DNA from 2 places in the Phyllobacterium sp. P5_D12 genome. Region 2 is predicted to be linked to the other one. Evidence: riboswitches for the same ligand, from Rfam matches in the RefSeq annotation. Region 2 holds a riboswitch; the other holds the start of a gene.
What was found. A riboswitch is a leader RNA that binds a small molecule or an ion and turns the genes downstream of it on or off. The one in region 2 is predicted to bind cobalamin.

Region 1 (4,373 bases), on a different contig from region 2:
TTTCCCCATCCCGTTATTTTGCCTGCGCCGCAGCGTCAATCGCTGACGCCGCTGCACGCTGAATCTATTTAAGGACCCGACAGCCCGATGGACTGGACACTGGACTGGATTGCCGACCCCAACGCCTGGATTGGTCTTGCCACGCTTGTCGTGCTGGAGATCGTGCTCGGCATCGACAATCTCGTTTTCATAGCGATCCTCGCCGACAAACTGCCTCCGCATCAACGCAACCGTGCGCGGCTTGTCGGCTTGTCGCTGGCTCTGGTCATGCGGCTTCTGCTGCTTGCCTCCATTTCATGGGTAGTCACACTGACGCGACCTCTGTTCAGCGTCGCTGGGCTGGATTTTGCCGGACGCGATATCATCCTTATCCTCGGCGGCATCTTCCTGCTGTTCAAGGGCACTATGGAACTGCACGAGCGGCTGGAAGGCCATATGTCGGCCAAGGAAACCAATGTAGCCCATGCGGTGTTCTGGCAGGTCATTGCCCAGATCGTTGTGCTCGATGCCGTTTTCTCGCTCGACAGTGTCATCACAGCCGTGGGCATGGTGAAATATCTCGAGGTCATGATGATCGCGGTCGTCATTGCCGTAGGTGTGATGATGCTCGCATCCAGGCCGCTCATGACGTTCGTCAACAAGCATCCGACTGTCGTCATTCTCTGCCTCGGGTTTCTGATGATGATCGGTTTCAGTCTGATCGTCGAAGGCTTCGGTTTCCACATCCCGAAGGGCTACCTCTACGCCGCCATCGGCTTCTCTGTGCTTGTCGAGGCTGCCAACCAGGTCGGACGTCACAACCGCGAAAAGCGTATCACGACCATGGATCTGCGCGATCGCACCGCAGGCGCGGTCCTGCGGCTGCTCGGCGGCGGCCGTAACGGAGATGCCGCGCATTCCGATACGCTCGATGTGATTGCAGAACAAAGTGCAGCAGGCGATGTCTTCCATCCGGAAGAAAAGGAAATGATCCGCGGTGTACTTGATCTGGTCGAGCGCCCGGTCCGTTCGATCATGTCGCCGCGCAATGAAGTGGAATGGCTGGATCTCGACGAGACCAACGAAGAGCTGCTCGCCGAAATTCGCACCCTCGCCCACAGCCGTGTTGTACTTGCCCGCGGCCGCGTCGATGAATTCGTCGGCGTTGCGCTCACCAAGGACCTGCTTTTCGCCATTCTCGATGGCGGCAAGATCGATTGGGAAAAGGTCACCCGCCAGCCGCTTATCTTCCATGAAAACGCCAATGTGCTTCGCGTCATGGAACAGTTGCGGGGTTCATCGGTACAGATGGGCGTGATCCTCGATGAGCACGGCTCGTTCGAAGGGGTGGTCACACCAACAGATATCCTCGAAGCCATCGCCGGTGAGTTCCCTGAAGAAGGCGAGGAAAGCCCGATCCTTCAACGTTCGGAAGACGGTAGCATGGTGGTTGACGCCTATATCGACATTCGCCGTCTTGGCGGGCTTATCGATCGTGATCTGGTCGATGAGGGTGACCGCTATACGACGCTCGCCGGCTATATTTTATGGAACCTCGGTCATATACCAGCCGAAGGTGAGAAGCTCACCGTCGACGATCTCGAATATGAGATTGTCGAGATGGATGGCCGCAATATCGGCAAGGTACGAATTTCCCCGACGCAAACGGCAGCGTTCATCTAAACCAGCATTTTTCCACTGAAAAACATATTCGTTGACGCCATTTTAACCTCGTATACCATATCTAGTGTTCGAGGTTCTTTTGATTCGCTTCCAGGATCGAAAGCTAAGACGGGAATACGGTGCGTTGAACCTGACGGTTTGGCAAAGCCGGAGCTGCCCCCGCAACTGTATGCGGCGAGCATTCGTTCGATAACGCCACTGAAATGCACCATTTCGGGAAGGCAGAGCGAGTGCGACGACCCGCAAGCCAGGAGACCTGCCTCGGTCGAAACGAGTCCACCGGCGGGGTGCCGGGAAGGTCGCGACCATATGGCGGAATATATCCGGCATGCCGCTTCCCCTGAACCTCTCCAATTAGTCAACCACGGGGTGAAACCATGTTCAGGCTTTTGAATATATTGAAGCGCGAGTAGTCGGACGGCGGAAGCCCTCTGAAGCATCAGCAAGTATCCCCTTTCCGATCGATATTAACGGGCAATGGCTGTCGTCCGGCCACCCTTTCTATGTCTGAAAACAACAAGGAAATCATGCACATCACCGTTTACAGCAAACCCGCCTGCGTCCAGTGCACAGCGACGACCCGGGCCCTTGATCGTCAGGGCATGGAATATGATGTCGTCGACGTGTCGGCGGACATGGCAGCATTCGAACTGGTTCAGAGCCTCGGTTACCGTCAGGTGCCAGTGGTGATCGCCGGTGAAACTCACTGGGCCGGCTTTCGCCCCGACATGATCAGCGCGCTCGTATAGGCCTGTGGGCGGAATCATCTATTTCTCGAGCCAGTCGGGAAACACCCATCGCTTTGTCAGCAAGCTCGGTCTGCCCTCGACGCAGATTCCTGTCAGCCCCAAGTGCGGTGAGTGCGTGACCCGGGAACCATTTGTCCTGATCGTTCCGACCTATTCGGGAGACGGCGGCAAGGGGGCGGTGCCCAAACAAGTGATCCGTTTTCTTAATATTGTCGAGAACCGTTCGAACCTTCGCGGTGTCATCGCCGCGGGCAACAGCAACTTCGGTGCGACCTTCGGGATCGCAGGCAACATCATCTCTGCAAAATGCCAGGTACCCTATCTCTACAGGTCGAGCTTCTGGGTACCGAGGACGATGTCAACAATGTCAGACACGGATTGGAACGATTTTGGACACGCTCACACTCGACTATGCTTTGAAGGGTGCTGCCGAAACAACGCTGGACTACCATGCGCTGAACGCGATGCTGAACCTCTATGACGAGGATGGAAAAATTCAGCTCGACAAGGACAGGCTGGCGGCAAAACAGTATTTTCTGCAACATGTGAACCAGAACACTGTCTTCTTCCATAATTTGCGGGAGAAGCTCGATTATCTGGTGACCGAGGGATATTATGAGCGTGAGGTGCTGGACCAGTATTCGTTCAACTTCGTCCGCGATCTCGTCGACCATGCCTATGCCAGGAAGTTTCGTTTCCCGACTTTCCTCGGCGCTTTCAAATATTACACCAGCTATACGCTGAAGACGTTCGACGGGAAGCGCTATCTTGAGCGCTACGAAGACCGCGTCTGCATGGTGGCCTTGGCATTGGCGCAGGGCAGTGAACAACTTGCCCGGGATATGGTCGATGAGATTATCTCCGGCCGCTTCCAGCCGGCAACGCCCACCTTTCTCAACGCAGGAAAGAAGCAGCGTGGCGAGCTCGTATCTTGCTTCCTGCTTAGGGTCGAGGACAATATGGAATCGATCGCAAGAGGCATCAATTCRGCCTTGCAGCTGTCAAAACGCGGTGGCGGCGTTGCCTTGTCCCTTACAAATATTCGCGAGGCAGGTGCGCCGATCAAGCAGATCGAAAACCAGTCTTCCGGCATTATCCCAGTGATGAAGCTTCTGGAAGACAGTTTCTCCTATGCCAACCAGCTCGGCGCACGGCAGGGCGCAGGCGCCGTTTATCTCAACGCGCACCATCCCGACATCATGCGCTTCCTCGACACCAAGCGCGAGAACGCTGACGAGAAGATCCGCATCAAGACGCTGTCGCTCGGCGTGGTGGTTCCAGACATTACCTTCGAACTGGCGAAGAACAATGAGGACATGTACCTGTTCTCGCCCTACGATGTGGAGCGGGTCTACGGGGCGAGCTTCACTGAAATCTCGGTCACGGAAAAATACCGGGAAATGGTCGCGGACAGCCGCATCCGCAAGAAAAAGATTAAGGCGCGGGAGTTCTTCCAGGTGCTGGCGGAAATCCAGTTCGAGAGCGGCTATCCCTACATCATGTTCGAGGACACGGTGAACCGCACAAACCCGATTGCCGGACGTATCACCATGAGCAATCTCTGCTCGGAAATCCTGCAGGTGAGCGAGGCCAGCGAATATAATGATGATCTTTCCTACAAACATATGGGCAAGGATATTTCCTGCAATCTTGGCTCGCTGAACATCGCCGCCACGATGGATTCGGCCGATTTCGGCAAGACGATTGAAACGTCGATAAGGGCGCTGACCGCCGTTTCGGACATGAGCCATATCGCGTCTCTCCCATCGATCGAAAAGGGTAACGATGACAGCCATGCGATCGGGCTCGGACAGATGAACTTGCACGGCTATCTCGCCCGCGAACGCATCTATTATGGCTCTGAAGAAGGTGTGGATTTCACCAACATCTATTTCTACACCGTGACCTATCATGCAATCCGCGCATCGAACCGCATCGCCGCCGAGCGGGGCACCAGCTTCA
Region 2 (4,373 bases):
ACCGTCTGCAACATCGCGCCGACAATGCCGAGCCCAGCGCCGACGCAGATGGCCAGTATGACGCGCGGCAAGCGCAGATCGACGATAATACGCTCGATTGGTATCGTGGTGCTAAGGTCGCTGAAACCAGCCGCATGGGCGAAGGCATTCAGAACATCACTCAACGGTATGACAGTCGAGCCATAGGCGATGGAAAGCACGGCAAGGGCAATGACCAGCATCACCCCTGCCACGAGCGAAATGTGGTGTCTGGCTTGCACTCAGAAAGCTTCCGGATGCATGGCCTTGGCGATCTTTCCGATGGCTTCGATATTGGCCGGACCGGGCGTGAGCTCGGCATAGCGCAGTGCCACGAAACGCTCATTCTTCACCGCATCGGTTTCCTTCATCGCTGGATGCGCTTTGAGGAAATCGAGCAGCTTCTGATAGCCTGCACCATCCTGATAATCGAGCAGGATAAGGAATTGCGGGTTGCGCGCCGCGACGGTTTCCCATGACGTCGTGCCCCAACTCGTCTCCATGTCTGACATGATGTTGGTACCGCCTGCTTCGCTGATGAGTGCCGTCGGCATTGCGAACTTGCCTGCGGTGAAGGGCTTGTCCTCGCCGGAATCATAAAGAAAAACACGGGTTTCGCCGCTGCTGTTGATTCTCTTTTTGATCTCCGCGAGCTGTGTCTTCCAGGCCGAAACCAGTACCTCGGCCTGCTGCTCCTTGCCGAAAATCTTGCCGAGTTTTGTTATGTCACCATAGAGCAGATCCATCGAGGCGGCGGGGCGATTCTTGTCGAGGTGCACGCAGCTCTCGGTCAAGACGAGGGTCTTGATGCCGTAGGGCGCTAGCGTATCCGGTGTCACATCACCGCCGGGTTTCATCCCATAGTACCAGCCGGCAAAGAAGAAATCGGGGTTGGCGGCGACGAGGTTTTCTATCGTCGGTTCCTTGGAGGCGAGCTCCGGGATTTGACCAAGCTGTTTCCTGAAGGCGTCATCCACCTTGTACCAACCTGTGATGCCGGTCACACCGGCCATTGACGATTGCAGGTCGAGTGCAAAGGCCATCTCGCTCATATTAAGATCCTGGATCACGGCTCGTTTTGGCGCGGCATCGAAAGTCAGTGGTTTGCCGCAATTGTCCACAGTGACGGGAAATGCGAAAGCGGTCGTCGAGACTACGGTCAGTGCGAGGGCAAGAATTGTCTTTTTCATCAAATGCTCCGTACGTAGAGATGGACTGATAGGGATGGTTCTGGCGTCTCGAACACCATGAGGTCGCGGTTCTGCGATGGATGGCGCAAGCGCAAAACGTCTAGATTGAAGACGTCGCCGACAACCCGAGGCGTCAGCGTTTCATCGGGGGTGCCGGTGGCCACTACCCGGGCGTTATGCATGACCGCGACGTGCGTTGCAAAAGGCGCGACCAACGGCAGATCGTGCAGGACCGCGATCGTCGTCACGTCCAGTCCGGCGACCAGTGACAGCAACTCGCTGCGCGCCCTGGGGTCGAGATGGTTGGTTGGTTCATCAAGGAAAAGCACGGCCGGTTGTTGGGCAATGGCCCGCGCCAACTGTACGCGCTGACGCTCGCCGCCCGATAGCGATCCGATGGCGCGTCGCGAAAACTGCGCGATCTTCGCGCGATGCAGGGCTTCAACGACGATCTCGCGTTCCCGTGCCTTGGTAAAGGCGCCAATATGCGGAATACGGCCGAGAGAGACATAGTCTTCGACGGAAAGCTGCAGCTCCGGCGTGTCGGTCTGGCCGACAAAGGCAAACTGCCGGGCACGCTCAAGCGGTGTCAAATGGCTGACGCTTTTGCCACGGAGCGTGATATCGCCGAAAGCCGGCTGGAGAAGACCTGCCAGCATGCGTAACAAGGTCGACTTGCCGGCGCCGTTCGGTCCGATAATCGCCAAACGTGCACCGCATTCGATCGTCAAGGATGCCTTGTCGACCAGGGTCTCGCTGGCGATGCGATAAGTCACCTCGGCGGCGTTGAGCACGATATGACTCATGAGTGAAGTCCTCCGGATGCTGAAACGCGGCAAAAGCCGTAGCGCGCAGCTGTTCCAATACGTAATGTTATAACATATGTAAAGAGAGGCAATGCGCTGAAAGCAAGAACTGGCCTGACGCGGGAAAAAATCTTTGGGGTGCTCATTCCCGTCCATCTGCTAGCGACGGGATCAGGGAACGGACAATGTAGCCATCAGGCACGGACCCGCGAAAGGGGGCCGTTGCAGCGGGAAACATCGCATCGCTCCCGGCACACCCCGTCCGGTTCGAATTTCAGTATTGATGGCAGGTCTCCTGGCTCGCGGGTCTCGGTTTGGCCCGGCCTTCCCGGTTTTCACCAGTGGCGCTATTGAGCCTCACTCACCGCTTACAGTTGCGGGGGCAGCCACGGTCTCGGTCCCTTTTGGGTACGCCTCACCGTGTTCCCTTTTCATCTCCAGCGTTGTCTTGCCGGAGAAACCATCGGTGACGATCATTAGTGGAAAAAGCACCCAAAGCAATCCGTTTATTAAACGATGGATCAGTCAAATGCAGATACCGCTTGGAAAAATAGAGGGAAATGCTATGTTTTGTCTTGGAGTGAGAGGCAAGCTTTCGCCTGCCTCTCTTTTCCTGGTTTGCTGAAATAGGACCCGGATCGTGACTTGCCAGCCAGTCCGGGTCTTTTTCAATTCCAGGGTGATACGCAGTGGTAGAAACCACATAGCGTCACCTCCTGTCTTGCGAGCAAGGCCCTTGCCCTAGGTCGGAGAGGCCTATCGCCTCCGATACACCGGTTGGCACGGTGTTTTCTGCTTCACTCACAAAACGCGACAAAGGTGACTGTGATCGTCTTGGCGGCAACGAATGCAGAGTTGCATTCGTCAGGTCGTGGCGGCCTTCCAAGCTGTGTGGCCAAGCCCGTTTATGCGGCAACGGTCTGATGTGCTAAAATAATTGGCAGGGACATTTAACAAAGGCGTGGAGTAGGCTACGGTTCTTCGGGGACAAGCATTTCAGAAAAAAATTTGAGGCGACATGGCAATTCACGCAGCAGTCTATCATCTGACCCATTACAAATATGACCGCCCGATCATGCTCGGGCCGCAAGTGATCCGCCTGCAACCTGCGCCTCATTCCCGGACCAAAGTTCTCAGCCATTCGTTGAAGGTCAGTCCGGCCAATCATTTCGTCAATCTGCAGCAGGACCCCTACGGCAATTTCCTGGCGCGCTTCGTTTTCCCGGAGCCGGTGACGGAACTCAAGATCGAAGTCGATCTCATCGCCGACATGACGGTCTACAATCCATTCGACTTTTTCGTAGAACCCGTCGCCGAGACCTGGCCCTTCGCTTACCCCGACGACATAAAGGATGACCTCTCGATCTATCTGAAACCGGAGCCGATCGGCCCGTTGCTCTCGAATTTTCTTGCGACCGTCGATCGCACGCCGACAAACACCGTGAATTTCGTCGTGGATCTCAATGCGCGTATCCAGCGCGAAGTTGGCTATGTCATTCGAATGGAAACCGGTGTGCAGGAGCCGGAAGTGACGCTGGACGTCCGCACGGGTTCCTGCCGCGATTCGAGCTGGCTTCTGGCGCAGGCGTTACGCCATCTTGGTCTCGCGGCGCGGTTTGTTTCCGGTTATCTGATCCAGTTGAAGCCCGATCTTGTTTCGCTGGACGGGCCCGCCGGCACGAGCCAGGATTTCACCGATCTTCATGCCTGGTGCGAGGTCTATCTGCCGGGTGCAGGCTGGATCGGCCTCGATCCGACATCCGGTCTGTTGACTGGCGAGAGCCACGTACCCCTTGCTGCCACACCGCATTATCGCAATGCGGCTCCGATCTCCGGCATGGCGGAACCCGCGAATGTCGAATTCGGCTTCGATATGCGTGTAACACGCGTCTCCGAACACCCGCGCATCACCAAGCCATTCTCCGATGAATCCTGGACAGCGCTGGATGCACTCGGTGAAAAGGTGGACGCGTTTCTCAAAGAGCGCGACGTGCGCCTGACGATGGGCGGCGAGCCGACATTCGTATCGATCGACGATTTCGAATCCGGCGAGTGGAATACCGATGCTGTCGGCCCGACCAAACGCGAGAAGGCCGACAAGCTCATCCGCCGGCTGCGCGAGCGTTTCGCTCCGGGCGGGTTCCTGCATTACGGGCAGGGGAAGTGGTATCCCGGCGAAAGCCTTCCGCGCTGGACGTTCTCGCTCTACTGGCGCAAGGACGGCAAGCCGATCTGGGTCAATCCGGATCTGATTGCAGCCGAGAACAGCGTGGCAAAGATCCAACCGGACGATGCGGGCAAGCTTCTGACCGGCATGGCCGAGGTGCTCGGCGTCGAGAACGAGATGGTCACGCCTGCC

Region 1: it holds a riboswitch for cobalamin, as region 2 does, so the genes downstream of both, nrdH (glutaredoxin-like protein NrdH) here and ACXJ5O_RS06105 (ABC transporter ATP-binding protein) in region 2, are expected to answer to the same signal.

What each region holds. Positions count from the first base shown of each region.
Region 1 covers NZ_JBFUMG010000143.1:130-4,502, forward strand. The annotation lists partial or broken gene ACXJ5O_RS11745 (hypothetical protein) at 1-62, shown strand, start outside; gene ACXJ5O_RS11750 (TerC family protein) at 88-1,662, shown strand; cobalamin riboswitch at 1,717-1,940, shown strand; gene nrdH (glutaredoxin-like protein NrdH) at 2,190-2,411, shown strand; partial or broken gene nrdI (class Ib ribonucleoside-diphosphate reductase assembly flavoprotein NrdI) at 2,416-2,831, shown strand; gene nrdE (class 1b ribonucleoside-diphosphate reductase subunit alpha) at 2,801-4,373, shown strand, end outside.
Region 2 covers NZ_JBFUMG010000051.1:3,978-8,350, forward strand. The annotation lists gene ACXJ5O_RS06095 (FecCD family ABC transporter permease) at 1-221, opposite strand, end outside; gene ACXJ5O_RS06100 (ABC transporter substrate-binding protein) at 261-1,208, opposite strand; gene ACXJ5O_RS06105 (ABC transporter ATP-binding protein) at 1,208-2,014, opposite strand; cobalamin riboswitch at 2,283-2,494, opposite strand; gene ACXJ5O_RS06110 (transglutaminase family protein) at 3,033-4,373, shown strand, end outside.